3 regions of the Lysobacter sp. P5_B9 genome follow, and region 1 is predicted to be linked to each of the others. Evidence: predicted binding sites of a transcription regulator. Region 1 holds the regulator's gene; each other region holds the start of a gene.
What was found. The regulator HrcA, encoded in region 1, represses chaperone genes, less so after heat shock. The targets are predictions, from matches to a motif close to TTNGCACTCNNNNNNNNNGAGTGCNAA.
Positions count from the first base shown of each region.

Region 2: a site for HrcA is predicted at 3,394-3,420, ahead of rpoH (RNA polymerase sigma factor RpoH). Genes of this name have one in related genera too.
Region 3: a site for HrcA is predicted at 3,578-3,604, ahead of groES (co-chaperone GroES). Genes of this name have one in related genera too.

Region 1 covers NZ_JBFULP010000007.1:190,913-196,471, forward strand. The annotation lists gene dnaK (molecular chaperone DnaK) at 1-750, opposite strand, end outside; gene grpE (nucleotide exchange factor GrpE) at 924-1,439, opposite strand; gene hrcA (heat-inducible transcriptional repressor HrcA) at 1,560-2,615, opposite strand; gene recN (DNA repair protein RecN) at 2,750-4,426, shown strand; gene fur (ferric iron uptake transcriptional regulator) at 4,495-4,902, opposite strand; gene ACXJJ9_RS14585 (outer membrane protein assembly factor BamE) at 5,070-5,465, shown strand; gene ACXJJ9_RS14590 (RnfH family protein) at 5,517-5,559, opposite strand, start outside.
Region 2 covers NZ_JBFULP010000002.1:120,281-126,687, forward strand. The annotation lists gene ACXJJ9_RS05675 (DUF4097 family beta strand repeat-containing protein) at 1-810, opposite strand, end outside; gene ACXJJ9_RS05680 (hypothetical protein) at 845-1,351, opposite strand; gene ACXJJ9_RS05685 (RNA polymerase sigma factor) at 1,348-1,917, opposite strand; gene ACXJJ9_RS05690 (acyltransferase family protein) at 2,101-3,291, shown strand; gene rpoH (RNA polymerase sigma factor RpoH) at 3,431-4,315, shown strand; gene ACXJJ9_RS05700 (right-handed parallel beta-helix repeat-containing protein) at 4,387-5,250, opposite strand; partial or broken gene ACXJJ9_RS05705 (NAD(P)/FAD-dependent oxidoreductase) at 5,357-6,407, opposite strand, start outside.
Region 3 covers NZ_JBFULP010000003.1:319,389-325,795, reverse strand. The annotation lists gene ACXJJ9_RS09200 (RNA polymerase sigma factor) at 1-192, opposite strand, end outside; gene ACXJJ9_RS09195 (TIGR03118 family protein) at 395-1,477, shown strand; gene groL (chaperonin GroEL) at 1,547-3,187, opposite strand; gene groES (co-chaperone GroES) at 3,245-3,532, opposite strand; gene ACXJJ9_RS09180 (helix-turn-helix transcriptional regulator) at 4,075-4,470, shown strand; gene cutA (divalent-cation tolerance protein CutA) at 4,580-4,915, shown strand; gene ACXJJ9_RS09170 (protein-disulfide reductase DsbD domain-containing protein) at 4,922-6,407, shown strand, end outside.

The DNA.
Region 1 (5,559 bases):
GCCCTGGTCCTTGTTGAACTCGTCGACGAGGTAGTCGATGACGCGCTTGTCGAAGTCTTCGCCGCCGAGGAAGGTGTCGCCGTTCGTCGACAGCACTTCCACCTGCATTTCGCCGTCGACGGACGCGATCTCGATGATCGACACGTCGAAGGTGCCGCCGCCGAGGTCGTACACCGCAACCTTGCGGTCGCCGCCCTTCTTGTCCATGCCGTAGGCCAGCGCGGCGGCGGTCGGCTCATTGATGATGCGCTTTACGTCGAGGCCCGCGATCCTGCCGGCGTCCTTGGTCGCCTGGCGCTGGCTATCGTTGAAGTAGGCCGGGACGGTGATGACGGCTTCGGTGACGGTTTCGCCCAGGTAGGCTTCCGCCGTCTTTTTCATCTTGGCCAGCACTTCGGCCGAAATCTGCTGCGGCGCCATCTTCTTGCTGTCGGCGGTTTCCACCCATGCATCGCCGTTGTCGTGCTGGGTGATCTTGTAGGGGACGAGACCGATGTCCTTCTGCACTTCGGCATCGGTGAACTTGCGGCCGATCAGGCGCTTCACCGCGTAGAAGGTGTTCTTGGGGTTGGTCACCGCCTGGCGCTTGGCCGAGGCGCCTACCAGCACTTCGCCGTCCTTGGTGAACGCCACGATCGACGGCGTGGTGCGATCGCCTTCGGCGTTCTCGATGACGCGGGCCTTGCCGCCTTCCATGATCGCCACGCACGAGTTGGTCGTACCCAGGTCGATGCCGATGATCTTTGCCATTGGTGTTTCCTCTTGCGAATCTTGGTCGTTGATGGCGGTGTGAACCGCTGATGTGCGCTATTTGGGGCTGGGGGGCTGCCAGTTCAAGCGGAACAGCTCGTGACTCGATGCCCCTGCGCGCTGCGGCGCGTTCGAGCCCGTCGCAGACCGGCTGCGCCCGCGGCGCGCCCCAATCAGTCGTGCTTGCTGATGGTCACCAGCGCCGGACGCAGCAGGCGATCGTTCAGCAGCCAACCCTTCTGGTAGACCTGCACGACATGGCCGGGCTCGTGGCCGTCGCCATCGACCATGCCCATGGCCTGGTGGTGTTCGGGATTGAAGGGCTTGCCGGCGGGATCGACCGCAACCAGGCCGTTGTCGCCAGCCACCTTCAGCAACTGGCGCAAGGTCAGCTCCATGCCTTCGCGCAGGTGCTGCGCGGTGTCAGCCTTTACGGCGAGGCCGGCCTCGAGGCTGTCGACCACTGGAAGCAGGTCGCCGAGCAAGCGCTCATTGGCGAACTTGCGGGCCATCTCGATATCGCGGGCGAGGCGCTTGCGCTGGTTGTCCAGCTCGGCGCGCTCGCGCAGCGATTCTTCGCGCAGCTGGGCCAGTTCGGCCTTCAGCGTTTCCAACTCGGCGACGAGGGGATTGGGAGGGGTGACGGCGGGATTCTCGCCGGTGGCTTCTTGCATCGGTTCGGTCGTCATCTTGGGCGTGGGTCTGCCTTGCGCGAAGTGCGCACCCTGCTGCAATGGGGCCGGGGCAAAGCCGATTCAAGCGCCCCGGGCCCGCGACTGCACGACGATCGCGGTTCTTACCGGGACGGCCTACCGGGATGGCTCGGGCTGGATCGCGGCCCCGAGCGCCTCCGCAGCGGCCTGCACCACCGGGATCACGCGCTCATAGGCCATGCGGCTGGGGCCGATCACTCCGAGCACCCCCAGCACCTGCCCTCCCGCGGCGTAGGGGGCGGTCACCAGCGACATTCCTTCCAGCGGCGCCAGGCCGGTTTCCTCGCCGATGAAGATGCGCACGCCCGTGGCGCGGACCGTGCGCTCGAGCAATTGCAGGATCTCGCGCTTGCGGGCGAAGGCTTCGAACAGGTCGCGCAGTCGATCGAGGTCGGCCAGTTCCTGCACACCCATCAGCCGGGTCTGTCCGGCCAGCACCATGTCATCGTGGCTGGGGGCGAGTACCTGTTCGGCCAGCTCCACCGACTGCGCAAGCAGCGTTTCCATCTCGTCGCGGGCGCTGCGCAGCTCGCGCAGCAGGCGGGCGCGGATATCCGGCAGCGTCCGCCCGGAGAAATGGGTGTTGAGGTAGTTGGCGACACGCTCCAGTTCGCTGGCATCGTAGGGGCGGCGCGTCTGGATGATCCGGTTCTGCACCTCGTTGTCCGAGAACACCAGGATCGCAAGCACGCGCTGTGCGTCCAGCGGGACGAATTCGATGCGACGGAAGGCGAACTGCTCGCGCCGGGGCACACTCACCACGCCCACGAAGTGGGTCATCGCCGAGAGTAGTTCCGACGCGCTGCCGAGCAGGGCCTGGGTCCCGGAGCCAGCCGGCAGCTCGCTGCGCAGGCGTGCGACCTCGCCTTCCGGCAATGGCCGGACCTGGAGCAGCGAGTCCACGAACAGGCGGTAGCCCTGGGCCGTGGGAATGCGCCCGGCCGAGGTATGCGGTGCGCTGAGCAGTCCCACCTCCTCCAGGTCCGCGAGGATGTTGCGGATCGTCGCCGCGCTCACGTCCAGCCCCGCGTGACGGGCCAGTGTCTGCGATCCCACCGGCTCACCACTCTGGATGTAGCGGCCGATCAGCGTGCGGAGCAATTGCCGCGCACGGGGATCCAGGCTGGTGTAGTCGGGGAAATGACGATTCATGTGGGCCATATAAAGGCGGCAGGGGGGCTACGCAAGCTCCGGGGCGCCGGTTGTTTCGGTTTGTGAGACGCAACCCGGTTACATCTTGCCTCGCTACCCCTCTCCGAAACTGGCCGCCGCTACAATCACGCCCCATGCTCGTCCACCTCGCCATCAAGGATTTCGCCGTCGTCCGTAGCACGGAGCTGGATTTCGCCCGCGGACTCACCGTCATTTCAGGCGAGACCGGCGCCGGCAAGTCGCTGCTGGTCGACGCCCTCGGACTGCTCTCGGGCCTGCGCGCCGACAGCGGCGTCGTCCGCCACGGCGCCGAGCGAGCCGAGCTGACGGCGGGCTTCGTGCTCGATGACGCCTCCGCCGCCCTCGCCTGGCTGCGCGAAAACGCCCTGGACGAAAGCGAAGACGACTCCGTTTGCCAGATCCGGCGCGTGATCCGTGCCGATGGCGGTTCGCGCGCATGGATCAATGGCCGCCCCGCCACCGTCACCCAGGTCACCGAGCTGGCCAGCCTGCTGGTCGAGATACACGGCCAGCACGAGCACCAGGCACTGCTTGCGCGCTCCAGTCAGTTGGCCCTGCTCGATGCCTACGGCCGCAACGACGCGGAACTCATCGTGGTGGCGAAGGCTGCCGAGGCCTGGAGCGAACTGCTGCGCGAGCGCGAAGCCCTGCTCGCGCAGGGGGACGTCTCAGATCGGATCGGATGGCTGGAACACCAGTTCGCCGAACTCGACCGCGAGGCCCTCGAGCCCGATTCCCTTTTGAAGCTGCAGGCCGACCACCGTCGCCTCGCCCACGCTGCTGGCCTGATCGCCGCCTGCGATGGCGCCTTCGCGCAGTTGGGGGGTGACGAAGGCCCCTCGCTGTCGCGCGCCCTGCACCACGTTCGCGGTGAACTGCAGCGCGTGGCGGAGCACGAGCCGCGACTGGTCGAGGTCGATGCGATGCTCGACGCCGCCGCGATCCAGATCGACGAGGCGCTGGTCATGCTCGACCGGGTGCGCAGCGACCTCGATCTCGACCCTGACGCCCTCACGCAGTTGGAACACCGCCTCGGCCGGATCCATGAGCTCTCGCGCAAGCACCGCGTGCCCGCCGAGCAACTCGCTTCGCAACGCGATTCGATCGCCGCGGAACTGGAACGACTGCGCGGTGCCGACGAACGCCTGCAGCGGCTCGATGGAGACATCGAGCGGGCCACGACGGCCTGGCGCCAGGCCGCCGGCATCCTGGGCGCGAAGCGCCGCGCAGCCGGGGCGGCGCTGTCGAAGGACACCACCGCCCTGATCGCCGAACTCGGCATGGGCGGCGGTCGTTTCGAGGTCGCGCTGGAGCCGATCGAAACCGGGCGCCCCGACCCGCAGGGTGGCGAGCGCGTCGAATTCCTGGTCGCCGCCAACCCGGGCCAGCCCGCACGTCCGCTGCGCAAGGTCGCCTCGGGCGGCGAGCTTTCGCGCATCTCGCTGGCGATAGAAGTTGCCGCCCTGGGCCTCGATGCCGTGCCCACGATGGTCTTCGATGAAGTCGATTCGGGCATCGGCGGCGGGGTCGCCGAAATCGTCGGCCAGAAACTGCGCGCGCTGGGCGCTTCGCGGCAGGTGTTGTGCGTGACCCACCTGCCCCAGGTGGCCGCGCAGGGGCATGCCCATTACCGGGTCAGCAAGGCCGCGAGCGAGGGCGTTACCCAGAGCGCGGTGCAGTCACTCGACGCGAAGCAGCGCGAGGAAGAACTCGCGCGGATGCTGGGCGGCGTGGAGATGACCCGCGAGGCGCGCGCGGCTGCGAAGCGCCTGCTGGCGGACGTGGAGTAGCTGCGCGAGCCCGGCGACTCGATGACCCCGCGCGCTGCGGCGCGCTCATCGATTCGGTGGCGGATGATTTACCGCGGCGCCTTCTTGCGCACGTAGAGCACCAGCGAGTGCTCTTCGATCTCGTATCCGTGCTGCGCGGCAATCTTGCGCTGCAGCTCCTCGATCTCGCTGCTTTCGAACTCGGTGATCTTGCCCGTATCGACATCGACCATATGGTCGTGGTGGTGGCCCCGGTCCAGCTCGTAAACCGACTGGCCGGCCTCGAAGTTGTGTTTCAGTACCAGCCCGGCCGCCTCGAACTGGGTCAGCACGCGATATACCGTCGCGAGGCCAATGTCCTCCCCGTGCTCCAGCAGGTGACGGTAGATGTCTTCGGCCGTCATGTGCCGGGGCTTGGCCTGCTCGAGCAGGCTGAGGATCCGCAGGCGCGGATGGGTGACTTTGAGTCCGGCGTTGCGAAGGTCTTCGGATTCCATGGGTTTCCTTCTGTCCGGGTAGCCGCGATCGACAAACCGGGTGCCGCGGGCGCCGTGGGAAACAGCCCGGAACGGCAGGTGAACATGTCCGCGGCCGGGCCGCGTGGCGATGGCTTCAGTGTATCATCGGCCCCTGTTTCTACTGTCCGCCTGTCGCGAAGAACACGATGCGTAAGCTCCTGCTGGTCCTTATTGTCGCCCTGTCCACCGCGGGCTGCGGCATCCTCTACAAGCAGCCGATCTACCAGGGCAACCTCCTGGAAAAGACCAACGTCGACCAGCTGCAGACCGGCATGAGCAAGCAGCAGGTGCTGGTGCTGCTGGGTACGCCTTCGATCGAAGACCCCTTCCACCACGAGCGCTGGGACTACACCGCCAGCCAGCGCGTGGGCCGCATGGGCCGCACAGAAATCAAGAACTTCACGCTCTACTTCGAAGGCGACACCCTCGCCCGCTGGGAAGGCGACTACTTTCCCGAGCAGGACGAGGCCCTGGCCAAGGCCGCGCCGAAGCAGTTCGGCCGCAACCTGGCCAAGGACAAGGACAAGAAGCGCCGCCGCTGATCCAAGCCGGTTGCAGGAAAAAAGCGGAGCCAGGCTCCGCTTTTTTTATGGTCATTTTTTCGGCAGGCGGCGTCGCTCTTCCTCGCGTTGCCGC
Region 2 (6,407 bases), on a different contig from region 1:
GATCTCCACGTCGGGTGCAGAGAGTTCGCCGCTGAAGCTATCCCCGCGCACCTGCGCGGAAAGGTTCGCGGGCATGCGCAGGGTAAGGTTGCCGCTCACGCTTTCCAGGCCGATGCGACCGCCGGCGGTCAATGCGGTGTCGATACGCATGTCGCCGGACACCGTGTTGCCGCTGAACTTGCGCACGCTGCTCTGGTGGCCGGAGACGTCGATGTCGCCCGATACGGTTTCCACGTGCACCTCGTCGCTGAGGCGGCCGCGCAGGTCGATGTCGCCGCTCACGCTCTCGGTGCTGACCTTCGGACTGTTGAGGATCAGCTTGAGGTCGCCGCTGACGCTGTCGATCGTCGCTTCGCGCGGTGCGCCGACGACGTTGATGTCGCCGCTGACGCTGTCGATGGAAAGTTCGTCCGAGGCCATGCCGCTGACGTCGACGTCGGCCGATACGGCGTCGATGTCGAGGTCGGCCTGCAACGGCACCATCAGCCGCAGCTCCGAGGGTTCGCTCTTGTCGCTGCCGGAGAAGAAGCCAAGGCCGCCGTTCTTGGGGTACTTCACCTTTATCGACAGGTGCTGGGCGTCGCCGAGGATCTCCAGCTTCTCCACGCCCTGGCCGAGGCTGCCTTCGATCTTCACCTCGCGGCGGTCCCAGGCCCGCACTTCGATGCTGCCCTTGACGTTCTCGATGCTGAGGTGGCCGCGGGCATCAAACGCGCGGGTTTCGTTGATGGGCGTCGCGGCGAGTGCGTCGTGGAACAGCGTGGGGACAGCGAACAGGCCGACGGTCATCAGGGCGAGGGCGCGGGACATGGGACTTCTCCGGAACAGCAGGTAGGCGAAAGGATCAGGTGTAGGCGACGCGCTGGGCGAGCGCGAGGCGATGGGCGTAGGTGCGGCGCAGCTGTTCGAGCAGGCGGACCGAATCGGGGTCGCGGGTGAGCGCGGCGCGGATCAGGGCGACATCGCGGTCCAGTGCCTCGGCCGTGGGCTGCAGGCTCGGCGGCATGGGTACCTGCACCTCCTGCAATGCGGCCTGGTACTGGCGCGAAAGGCCGTCGGCTTCGCGTTGCACCAGGGTCGGCGACTGCGCCTGCGACGGCGCGGTCACGCCGGCGGTACGGGCGAACCAGCCCACGCTGCCCACGGCCAGAACCACGCTGGCGGCGAGTGCGACCGGCCCCAGCCAGCGGGGCGACCGGCGCACCGGCGCCCGCTGCGTGGCCAGGCGCGCTGCGATGCCGGGCCACAGGTCGTGCGACGGAGTGGCGTCCTGGCGCAGGGCGCGCAGTTGCCAGCGCAGAGCCTCGGGGAAGTCGTTGCTGTCGTGGGAGTTGTCGTGACCGGTATTCATGCGTGTGCCTCCAACCGCGTCCGCAACAGGTGGCGGGCGCGGTGCAATTGCGCTTTCGAGCTGCCGACCGCCATGCCGAGTTCGGCGGCGATTTCCTCGTGGTGCCAGCCTTCCACGTCGTACAGCACGAGTACCGCGCGGGCGCGCGGCGGCAGGCTGGCGACGGCGCGCTCCAGGTCCATCGACAGCGCGGTGCCGTAGCCGGCGGAATCAGGGACGCCCAGTCCGTCGAAGGCGTCCTCGCTGCCGTCGTCCTGCGGACGGCTCTTGCGGCTGCGCAGGTCCATCAGCGCCGTGTTGACCGCGAGCCGGTGCAGCCAGGTCGCGAAGGCCGACTCGAAACGGAAGGCCGGCAGCGCCTGCCAGGCGCGGACGAATGCGTCCTGGGTCAGGTCTTCGGCGCGGGCGCCATGACCGCCGACCAGCCGGGCGATCACGCCATGGATGCGGCCGGCGTGGCGCCGGTAGAGCGCCTCGAAGGCCGCCACTTCGCCCCGGGCGGCCGCGCCGACCAGGGCGCGGTCGTCGTCGGCCCCGGTGTCGGGGTGGTCGGTTTCGATGGGCATCACGGCGGCGAGCAGAGCCATACAGATGCACGGGCGTCCCCAGGCGTTTAAGCGGGTCGCTGCGGCGGGCATCCCTATTCAGGCCGCATCAGGCCGCATGCGCCAAGGCATCGCGTTTGCTTGGATATCCCCCGGTAGCAAAAAGGCACGCGAATGAGCAATGGGGCCTCACGGCTTCATTACATGGATGCGCTGCGCAGCGTTTTGATGCTGCTGGGGGTGGTGCTGCATTCGGCGCGGCCGTACGACTCGGACGCCTGGCAGGTCAAGGACCAGGCCCACCTGCCAGCGCTGGATTGGCTGGTGGCGGGCATCCATCTGTTCCGGATGCCGGCGTTCTTCGTCGTCGCTGGCTACTTCGCGATGTACCTGCTGGTGCGGTGGCCGGTACGGGACTTCCTGCGCGACCGCATGCGCCGGGTGCTGGTCCCGCTGCTGGCGACGCTGCTGACCTTCAACCTGCTCCAGGTGCGGCTGGTGATCGGCGCCGGGGGCGATGCCGGTTTCCTGCAGGGTGCGCTACTGCCTGCGTGGGTGGATGGGCAATGGGTTTCCCACCTGTGGTTCCTGTTCTCCCTGGCTGTCTATTTCGCCCTTGCCGCCATGTTCGCGCCGTACCTGCGCCGCCTGGCCGACCCCGATGGCGCCGTCGCCTCCTGGTTGCGGGGACGGTGGGCCTTGCCCTTCGTGCTGCTCGCGCTGGTCGCAACGCCGCTGGGCGTGGTGGCGGTGGGCCGGCTTGCCGGTCCCGGTTGGGATGAGCCCCTGCTGGGGAGCGCCAGTCCGGCGGAGCTGCTGCTCTACCTTCCCGGCTTCCTGGTGGGGATGTTGCTGTGCGCCAGTCCGGAGCTGCTCGACCGGTTCGCCCGGCGCGATCGGCTGGTGATTGCCCTTGCCGTGAGCGGAGGGGTGGTGATGCTGCTGACCGAGGGGCGTTCGGATTACGCCTTCCGTACCGCACACTTCCTGGGCGAAGGGCTGTTGCGGTGGATGGTGGTGCGGGTGCTGTTCTCGCTGTTCCGCGAATGGGCGGACCGGCCGTCGCGCACCTTCGCCTACCTGTCTTCCGCCAGCTACTCGATCTATCTGTTCCACCACGTGACGGTCATCGCCATGGCGACGGCGCTGCTGTCGCTGCCGCTGGCGGCCGGGATCAAGTTCCTGATCGTCCTGGCAGTCGCATCGATGGTGTCGCTGACACTCCACCATTTCCTGGTCCGCCGCTATGCCGTGCTGGGCTATCTGTTCAATGGCCGCAAGCCGGTCCAGCATGATGTCCGGCCGATGGCCACGGCCCCGGAATGGGTGCCGCCGGCCTCCCCGGCGCCGGGAGCGCCGGAAAGCGGTAGCGCGGGCCGTTCCGGCGGTGGATGAGATCCTGGGGCCACCCCGCGGGCCCGAAATTGGCCGCTGCCGGGGCCTTGGCAGGGTCAAACCGCGTTCCATGAATGCAACGCACCGGAACTTCCGCGGGGTTTAGCAGTCCCAAACCCCGACTGCTAAGATGCCTGCCATGACCCAAAACACCGCCCTTATCGCCAATAACCTCCCGGTTCCGGCCTTCAATGGCCTGACCGCAATCGGTTCGCTGGATGCCTACATCGGCGCGGTGCACCAGATCCCGGTGCTCACCGCCGAAGACGAGCAGGCGCTTGCGCGCCGCTTCCGCGACGGAGAGGACCTCGACGCCGCGCGCGACCTGGTGCACTCGCACCTGCGCTTCGTGGTCCATGTCGCCCGTGGCTACAACGGCTACGGCCTGCAGATGGGCGACCTGATCCAGGAAGGCAACATCGGCCTGATGAAGGCGGTCAAGCGCTTCGACCCGGAGCAGGGCGTGCGCCTGGTTTCCTTCGCGGTGCACTGGATCCGCGCCGAGATGCACGAGTTCATCCTCAAGAACTGGCGCATCGTCAAGGTCGCCACGACCAAGGCGCAGCGCAAGCTGTTCTTCAACCTGCGCAAGTCCAAGACCCGCCTGGGCTGGATGAATGCCGAGGAAGTGCGCGCCGTGGCCGCCGACCTCAACGTGTCCGAACGCGAAGTGCTGGAGATGGAATCGCGCCTGTCCGGCCGCGACATCGGCTTCGACGCGCCCACCGACGAGGACGACGACCACGCCCCGCCGTCGCCGGCCGCCTACCTTCGCACCGATGCCGAGGATCCGTCGCAGGCCTACGAGCGCGCGGACAGCGAGGACAACCAGCTCGAGTTGCTGCGCGAGGGCCTGGCCGGCCTCGACGCCCGCTCGCGCGACATCGTCAAGCGTCGCTGGCTCGATGCCGACAGCAAGATCACGCTGCAGGAACTGGCCGACGAATACGGCGTGTCCGCCGAACGCATCCGCCAGATCGAAGCCAACGCACTGAAGAAGATGAAGGCGTTGTTCGCTGCATAAGCGTCGCGCGAAAGCAGACAGGAAAAGGCCCGGTTCCCCGGGCCTTTTCTTTTGCCGCCGGGATGCCGCGGTTACGGCTGCGTCGTGTTGTTGACCGACTGCGTGCACCAATCGAAGCCATCGACAGCCAGGCCGACGGCGAGGTTGCGCGAGCACAGTGCGGCGCTACCCATGTTGCCGTAGTTGGTGCCGGTGCGCGCCATCATCACGTTGTTGAGGATGCGTGAAGTGGCGCTGTCGGTGACGATCGCCGCGGCGAAACCGCCCTCATTGGGCTGCAGGTCGATGACCTGGTTGTTGTTGATCAGCGCGTTGTCCGACATGTCGACGCGAATGCCCCAGATCGTGCCGTTGCCGAATGCGCCGGCGACCGTGTTGTTGGAGATCACGTTGCCGGTCGAACGCACGCCCGGTTCGAAAGCGGTTACGGTGATGTTGCGGGAGTAGTCGTAGAAGGTGTTGTGCGTGCTCAACACGCTGTTGCCAACGATGCGCGAGTTGCTGCCCCACAGCACGATGCCGTCGAGCTTCGGCTTCACCACGTCGTTGTTGGCGATCTCGATCCGATCGCTGCCCGGACCGAACAGGATGCCGGTGCCGAAGTCGACGAGCTTGCACGAGCGCACGGTAACGTCATGCACCGGACCGAAGCCGCTGCCGGTGATGCCGAAGGCATCATTGGCCGGATCGCTGTGCGTGATGCTGCGACCACGGCAGTCCAGCGTGACGTCACTGGACTCGATGCCGATGGCGCCGCCGACGAGGTTGGTGGTGATGTTCTGCTTGAGGCAGTAGTAGCCAGGGCTGGTGATGGTGACCGGCACGGCGGTGATCCATTGCGTGCAGGGCGACGCGGTGGCGGTCTGCGCCATCGCGGGGGTGGCAAAACCGGAAAGAGTCGCGAACGAAAGAACGACAGCAAAGAGTCTATGCATCCTTAAATCCCCAAAAATCCATTCAAAAGAAAACCCGCTACGCGCGGGGGCATGTTGTCGCGCGAGGCCTCCCCTGCGGCCGCGCCGCGCGACCTTAGCACGGGTGTCAATCCGCCGATGCGTCAGTAGTACCGCCCAGGATGATCCGCGCGTGCCGCTGGTAGCTCCAGTACGCCCACGCCCAGTTGACCAGCACGATCACGCGGTTGCGGAAGCCGATCAGGAAGAAGATGTGGATGAAGAGCCAGAACCACCATGCCAGCAGGCCGGAGAGCCTGAGCCTGCCGAAGTGCACGACCGCCGCCATGCGGCCGATGGTGGCGAGGTTGCCGAAGTCGCGGTAGCGGAAGGGCAGCGCGGCCTCATTGCGCAGGCGCGCACGGATGACGCGCGCGACATGCGCGCCCATCTGCTTGGCCGCGGGCGCGACGCCGGGCACCGGCTTGCCGTCCTGCTGCACGCTGGCGAGGTCGCCGGCGACGAAGATCCACGGATGATTCGGCACGCCGAGGTCGGCGTCGACCTGCACGCGGCCGGCGCGGTCGCGCGGTGCGTCGAGCAGTGCGCCCAGCGGTGAGGCCGCCACGCCCGCCGCCCACAGCACGGTGCGTGCAGGCACGCGTCGTCCGCCCAATGCGTACCCGTCCGCGTCGATCGCCTCCACCGGCAAGCCGGTCACGACCTCGACTCCGAGACGATCGAGTTGCGCGCGTGCCTTCGCCGACAACGACTCGGGGAACGACGACAGCACGCGTGGTCCGGCTTCGAGCAGGCGCACCTTCGCTTCGGCCGGGTCGATGCGGCGGAATTCATTGCGCAGGGTGTGGCGCGCGATCTCCGCCAGCGTGCCGGCCAGTTCCACGCCGGTGGGGCCGCCGCCGACCACGGCGAAGTTGAGCCAGGCGGTGCGTTCCTCGGCGGACTGCGCGGCTTCGGCGCGCTCGAACGCGAGCAGCAGGCGCCGGCGGATCGCGAGCGCATCGTCGAGCGTCTTCAGCCCCGGCGCATGCGCGGCCCAGTCCGCATGGCCGAAGTAGGCATGGGTGGCGCCGCTCGCCAGCACCAGGTAGTCGCAGGTGAGGACGTCGCCGTCGGCGAGCGTCACCGACTTCGCGACGGCATCGATGCCGACGACTTCACCCAGGCGCACTTCCACG
Region 3 (6,407 bases), on a different contig from region 1:
TTCCTCGACTAGCGGCGGCCGCCGCGTCATGCCCAACAGGAATCGCGCCAGCCGCGGGTGATACAGGCCATACAGCAATTCGAACGCCTTCATATCTTCGGCCGCGACCTTCTCCATCAGCGCGACCTCGTCCACAGACGCCGCACCCTTCATGTCGCGCGCATCGATGCCGGTGCCCGGCCGTCGCACCATCTGTTCTCAACCTCGCTGCACAGTAAATGCCCGAAGCGGACTCGCCGGTTCAATTGTCGGCGCCCCGGTCGCCGTCGATGTTCAGGCGGTGTGAGGATGAACCTTCGTCGGCGTGGCCGGCATACACCCTTGGCCGCAGCGCCCACCGCACGCAGCGCTGCGCACTCGCAGTTGCAACTGCACTACCCCAAGGAGAACCGAGATGAAGTCGCTTACCGCGCGCACCTGCGCGACCCTGGCCCTGGCGTTCGCATTCGCGGCCGCCCCCGCTTTCCAGGGCGTCCAGGCACACGGATTACGCTTCGAACAGCGCAACCTGGTGTCCGACGGATTCATCCCCGCCGAGCACACCGATCCGAACCTGGTGAATTCCTGGGGCGTTGCCTTCAACCCGTTCGGCTTCGCCTGGGTGGCGAATGCCGATGGCCACACGTCCACGCTCTATGACGGCGACGGCAACGCCAACGCCCTGGTCGTGCAGATTCCCACTCCCACCGATCCCACCGGCGGCTCGCCGACCGGCATCGTCTTCAACGGATCCGGCAACTTCATGGTCGCGCCCAACCAGCCGGCCCGCTTCATCTTCGCCACCGAAGAAGGCGTCATCGCCGCCTGGGCGCCCGCGGTCGACCTGACCCACGCCATCCGCAAGGCGGACAACTCGGCCAGCGGCGCCAGCTATCGGGGCCTGGCGCTCAGTGCCAACGGCAACATGCAGCTGCTGTACGCATCGGATTTCTTCCATGCGAAGGTCGATGTGTTCGACCAGAACTTCCAGCAGTTGCAGCTGCCGGCGGGTGCGTTCGTTGATCCTGGCATCCCGAAAGGATTCGCGCCGTTCGGGATCCATGCCATCGGCGGCGACATCTATGTCACCTACGCCAAGCAGGACCCGTCGATGCTCGAAGACGAGACAGGGCCGGGCCTGGGCTATGTCGACGTGTACACGCCCAAGGGCACGCTGATCCGGCGCGTCGCAAGCCGTGGCGTCCTCAATGCGCCGTGGGGCGTTGCACTCGCACCGGCGAAGTTCGGGGTCTTCAGCAACGCCTTGCTGATCGGCAACTTCGGCGATGGCCGCATCAATGCCTTCGAGCCGGTGTTCGGCTTCCCGATCGGCCCGCTGCGCGACCGCAACTTCAAGCCGATCGAGATCGATGGCCTGTGGGCCCTCGCCTTCGGCAACGGCCTGCTCCATCAGCCAGTCAACACGCTGTTCTTCTCCTCCGGCCCGGATGACGAGGAACACGGGCTGTACGGGCGCCTTGATCTGATCACCCAGTGACAACACGAAAAAGAAAAGCCCCGCATCGGTGCGGGGCTTTTCCGTGTTGCAAGGTTCATCGCGGCGCGATCAGAAATCCATGCCGCCCATGCCGCCCATGCCGCCGCCGCCCGGCATCGCCGGCTCTTCCTTCTTCGGCAGCTCGGCGACCATCGCTTCGGTCGTGATCATCAGGCCGGCGATCGACGCGGCGTTCTGCAGCGCGGTGCGGGTGACCTTGGTCGGATCCAGGATGCCGGCTTCGATCATGTCGACGTATTCGCCAGTCGCGGCGTTGTAGCCGTAGGCGCCCTTGCCTTCCATCACCTTGTTGAGGATGACCGACGGCTCGTCACCGGCGTTGGTCACGATCTCGCGCAGCGGCGCTTCCATGGCGCGCAGGGCGATCTGGATGCCGTGGCTCTGGTCTTCGTTGGCACCCTTGAGGCCAGCGATCGCGGCCTTGGCGCGCAGCAGCGCGACGCCGCCGCCCGGGACGATGCCTTCTTCCACGGCAGCACGGGTGGCGTGCAGCGCGTCTTCAACGCGGGCCTTCTTTTCCTTCATCTCGACTTCGGTGGCCGCACCGACCTTGATGACGGCGACGCCGCCGGCCAGCTTGGCCACGCGCTCCTGCAGCTTCTCGCGGTCGTAGTCCGAAGAGGTTTCTTCGATCTGCGCCTTGATCTGCTTGATGCGCGCTTCGATGGCGGTGTGTTCGCCGGCGCCGTCGATGATGGTGGTGTTCTCCTTGGAGATCTGCACCTTCTTCGCGCGGCCGAGGTCCTTGATCGTGGCCTTCTCGAGCTGCAGGCCGACTTCCTCGGAGATCACGGTGCCGCCGGTGAGGACGGCCATGTCTTCCAGCATCGCCTTGCGACGGTCGCCGAAGCCCGGAGCCTTCACCGCGCAGACCTTGACGATGCCGCGGATGGTGTTGACGACGAGGGTGGCGAGGGCTTCGCCTTCGACTTCCTCGGCGACGATCAGCAGCGGCTTGCCGGCCTTGGCGACGCCTTCGAGCACGGGCAGCAGCTCGCGCACGTTGGAGATCTTCTTGTCGTGCAGCAGGATGAACGGATCTTCCAGTTCGGCCTGCATCGACTGCTGGTTGTTGATGAAGTACGGCGACAGGTAGCCGCGGTCGAACTGCATGCCCTCGACGACGTCGAGCTCGTTCTCCAGACCCGAACCATCTTCGACGGTGATCACGCCTTCCTTGCCGACCTTGTCCATCGCCTGGGCGATGAGGTCACCGATGTTGGTGTCGGAGTTGGCCGAGATCGCGCCGACCTGGGCGATTTCCTTGCTCGTCGAAGACGGCTTGGAGATCTTCTTCAGTTCGGACACGGCTTCGACCACGGCCTTGTCGATGCCGCGCTTGAGGTCCATCGGGTTCATGCCGGCGGCGACCGCCTTCATGCCTTCGCGGATCAGCGCCTGCGCCAGCACGGTCGCGGTGGTGGTGCCGTCACCGGCGTTGTCGGAGGTCTTGGAAGCGACTTCCTTGACCATCTGCGCGCCCATGTTCTCGAACTTGTCGGACAGTTCGATTTCCTTGGCGACGGACACGCCGTCCTTGGTGATCGTCGGGGCGCCGTAGCTCTTCTCGAGCACGACATTGCGGCCCTTCGGGCCGAGCGTTGCCTTGACGGCATTGGCGAGCACGTTGACGCCGCGCAGCATCTTTGCGCGGGCGTCTTCGCCGAAACGGATTTCCTTGGCAGCCATTTGCGGATTACCTCAAAGAGAATTCAGTAAAAAAGAAAATTTGGAAGCGACGCGCGATCAGACAATGACCGCGAAGATGTCGTCTTCCTTCACTACCAGGTATTCGGTGCCGTCGAGCTTCACTTCGGTGCCGCTGTACTTGCCGAACAGGACCTTGTCGCCGACCTTGACCTTGGGGGCACGGACGTTGCCGTTGTCGAAGACCTTGCCGTCGCCGACGGCGACGACTTCGCCCTTGATCGGCTTCTCGGTGGCGGAGTCCGGGATCACGATGCCGCCCGCGGACAGCTTTTCTTCTTCCATGCGCTTGATGACCACGCGGTCGAACAGCGGCTTGATGTTCATGGCAACCCTCGTAAATGCTTGAGTGGTAAGGAAATGGCCTGCGTTTTAGCAGTCACTTCAGGCGACTGCCAGATTCGCGGCGTAGAAAGACCCGGCGAGCCGGGACTGCCACCAGATGGGGCCCAGGGCCGGGCTTTCAAGCGCCGGAAAAGAAAAAAGTCCGAACGGGGGAGGTTCGGACCTAAGGGAGAGGGCCAAAAAGAAAGAGCGCGGACAGGGGTTCGCGCTCTTTCCGGTTTGGAGATGGCTGTCCTCGCCCTGGCGCAGTCCCGGCGCCGCATCTCCTTACCTGACGTCTTGTCGAGCCGGCATCCGTGCCGGACCGGTGCAATTTGTGCCGGCGGTTGCCCCTTGTCCAGTATGAAATCGTAGTCATTTGTTGAACACTGGTATCTGTTTCACTCCAAAAGCTCACATAAAGTATTGATAGATAAATATTTTGCTTTCATTCATGATACCAATGGTGAACACCGACTGGTGTCTGTTGATATCGACGTGACTTTTGGTAACAATCGGCCCGTGTTCATGGAACGGAGCAGGCAATGACGCCCCAGCAGCGCATCCGATTGGCCCGGCGCCATGCCGGCCTGTCCCAAGCCGCCCTCGCCAGTGCGATCGGGGTGCAGCGCAGCGCCGTCAGCCATTGGGAAACCAACAACAGCAAGCACCCCAAGGTCACCCATATGCGCGAGGTGGCCCTGGCGTGCGGAGTGCAGTTCGAGTGGCTCGCAACCGGACGCGGGAAGATGAGCCTGTCCAGCGATACCGCCCTGGATTCGGTCGCCGCGGCCGATGCGTTGTTGATCGAGGACCCGATCGAGCTGCGCCTGATCCTCGCCTTCCGCGACGCCCCCACCCGTTCGCGCGCACCCCTGGTGGAAGTGGTCGAGCAACTGGCCTCGCTGCGCACCGGCCGCAAGATCGGCAGCGCGCGCTAGGGCGGGATCCAGGCGGCGCCACTAGCGACGTGGAGAAAACCGGCACTACCCGGGCTATTTCGTAGTTGCGGCAAAGGCTGGCCGGACGCCCACCGCTACAATCGCGCCCATGTCCGTCCTGCTCGCCTACAGCACCTGCCCTGATGCGGCCAGCGCCGACGCGATCGCGCGTGTCCTGGTGGATGAACGCCTGGCCGCGTGCGTGAACCGCCTGCCCGGCGTGCATTCGACCTACCGTTGGCAGGGCCGGGTCGAGCAGGCCGACGAAGTGCTGCTGCTCATCAAGACCACCGCCGATCGTCTGGACGCCCTGACCGCCCGGCTGCGCACCCTGCATCCATACGAACTGCCGGAACTCATCGCGGTCGAAGCGTGCGCCGGCCTGCCCGCCTATCTCGACTGGGTGAGCGCGGAAACCACCTTGCCACCCTCCCTGGGCGCCTGATCCCGAATGAGCCTCTCTACCTCGCGCATGCCGTGCGCCTTTCTCGCATTGGCCAGCCAGCTCGTGGTGTGTACCGCCCTGCTGTGGACCGGCGCCGCGCCGGCCCTGGCGGCAGCGCCGTCGTGCAACGACCAGAACAACCTGCTGCCGGTCGAGCAGGCCTTCGTGCTCGAAGCCCAGGCGACCTCTGTCGACCGCATCGCGCTGCGCTGGAAGATCGCCCCGGGCTGCTACCTCTACCGCCACCAGATCCGGGTGCAGAGCGATGCCGGCTTCACTGCGCAGGCGCCGCAGATTCCGGCCGGCGAGCCGCACCAGGACGAATACTTCGGCCGCGTCGAAACCTATCGCAATGCACTCACGGTCAACCTGCCGGGCGAAGCGCACGGTGCGTCGACCACGCTGAAGGTGCGTTACCAGGGCTGCGCCGACGCGGGCATCTGCTATCCGCCGCAGACGCGCACCCTCACCGTGGCACTGCCGGCCGCGGCCGCGGCCGACGAACCGGTCGTGGCGTTCGGCAGCAACGCGGCGCGCGGTTCCGGCGTGCCATTGAGCGGTGGTTTGCTGGGCAACGCCGGCGCGGGCGCCGTCGATGCGGCGCCACTGCCTCCTGAAGACGCCTTCCGTTTTGAAGCCATCGTCGGCGATGGCAACGCGCTGCTGCTGCGCTTCACTCCCGCGCGTGGCTATTACCTCTATCGCAACAAGACCACCTTCAAGTTCGACGCCGCCGCCGCGAAGGCCGGCATCGCCGCCGGGCGACCGAAGTGGCCGCAGGGCACCGCGCATCACGACGAACACTTCGGCGACGTGATCGTTTTCTTCGACCAGGTCGACGTGCCCTTGCCGCTGCAGCGCACGCGCACCAATGCGGCGAAGCTGACCCTGACCACCACCTTCCAGGGCTGCCAGACGGACGGCATCTGCTATCCGCCCATGACGCGATCGGTGACCCTCGACGTGCCAGCGGGCACGATCACGCCGGTCGCCAATCCCGCCGACGCCGCGCTGACCGAGGCGGCCGCGACAGGGGCTGTTGCGAACGCCGCGTCGGCCGCAACGACCGCGCAGGCGGGTGACGCAGCGACGGGCGCACACCCGCCCACAGCTTCGAGCACCGCCGCGGTGCCCGGCGTGCTCCCGCGCGGCGGCAACCTCAATCTGTTCTCCGCGCTCGCGCTCGCCCTGCTCGGTGGACTCATCCTCAACCTGATGCCGTGTGTCCTGCCGGTGCTGTCGTTGAAGGCGCTGTCACTGGCCGGCAACGGCGAGGACCCGGCGCGCGCCCGCAGGCATGCGCTCTGGTACACGGCCGGCGTGGTGCTCAGCTTCATCCTGCTCGGCGGCCTGGCACTGGCGCTGCGCCAGGCGGGACTGGCGCTGGGCTGGGGTTTCCAGCTGCAACAGCCGCTGGTGGTGGCGCTGCTGGCGCTGCTGATGTTCGGACTCGGCCTGAGCATGTCGGGCGTCTGGCACGTTGGCGGACGCT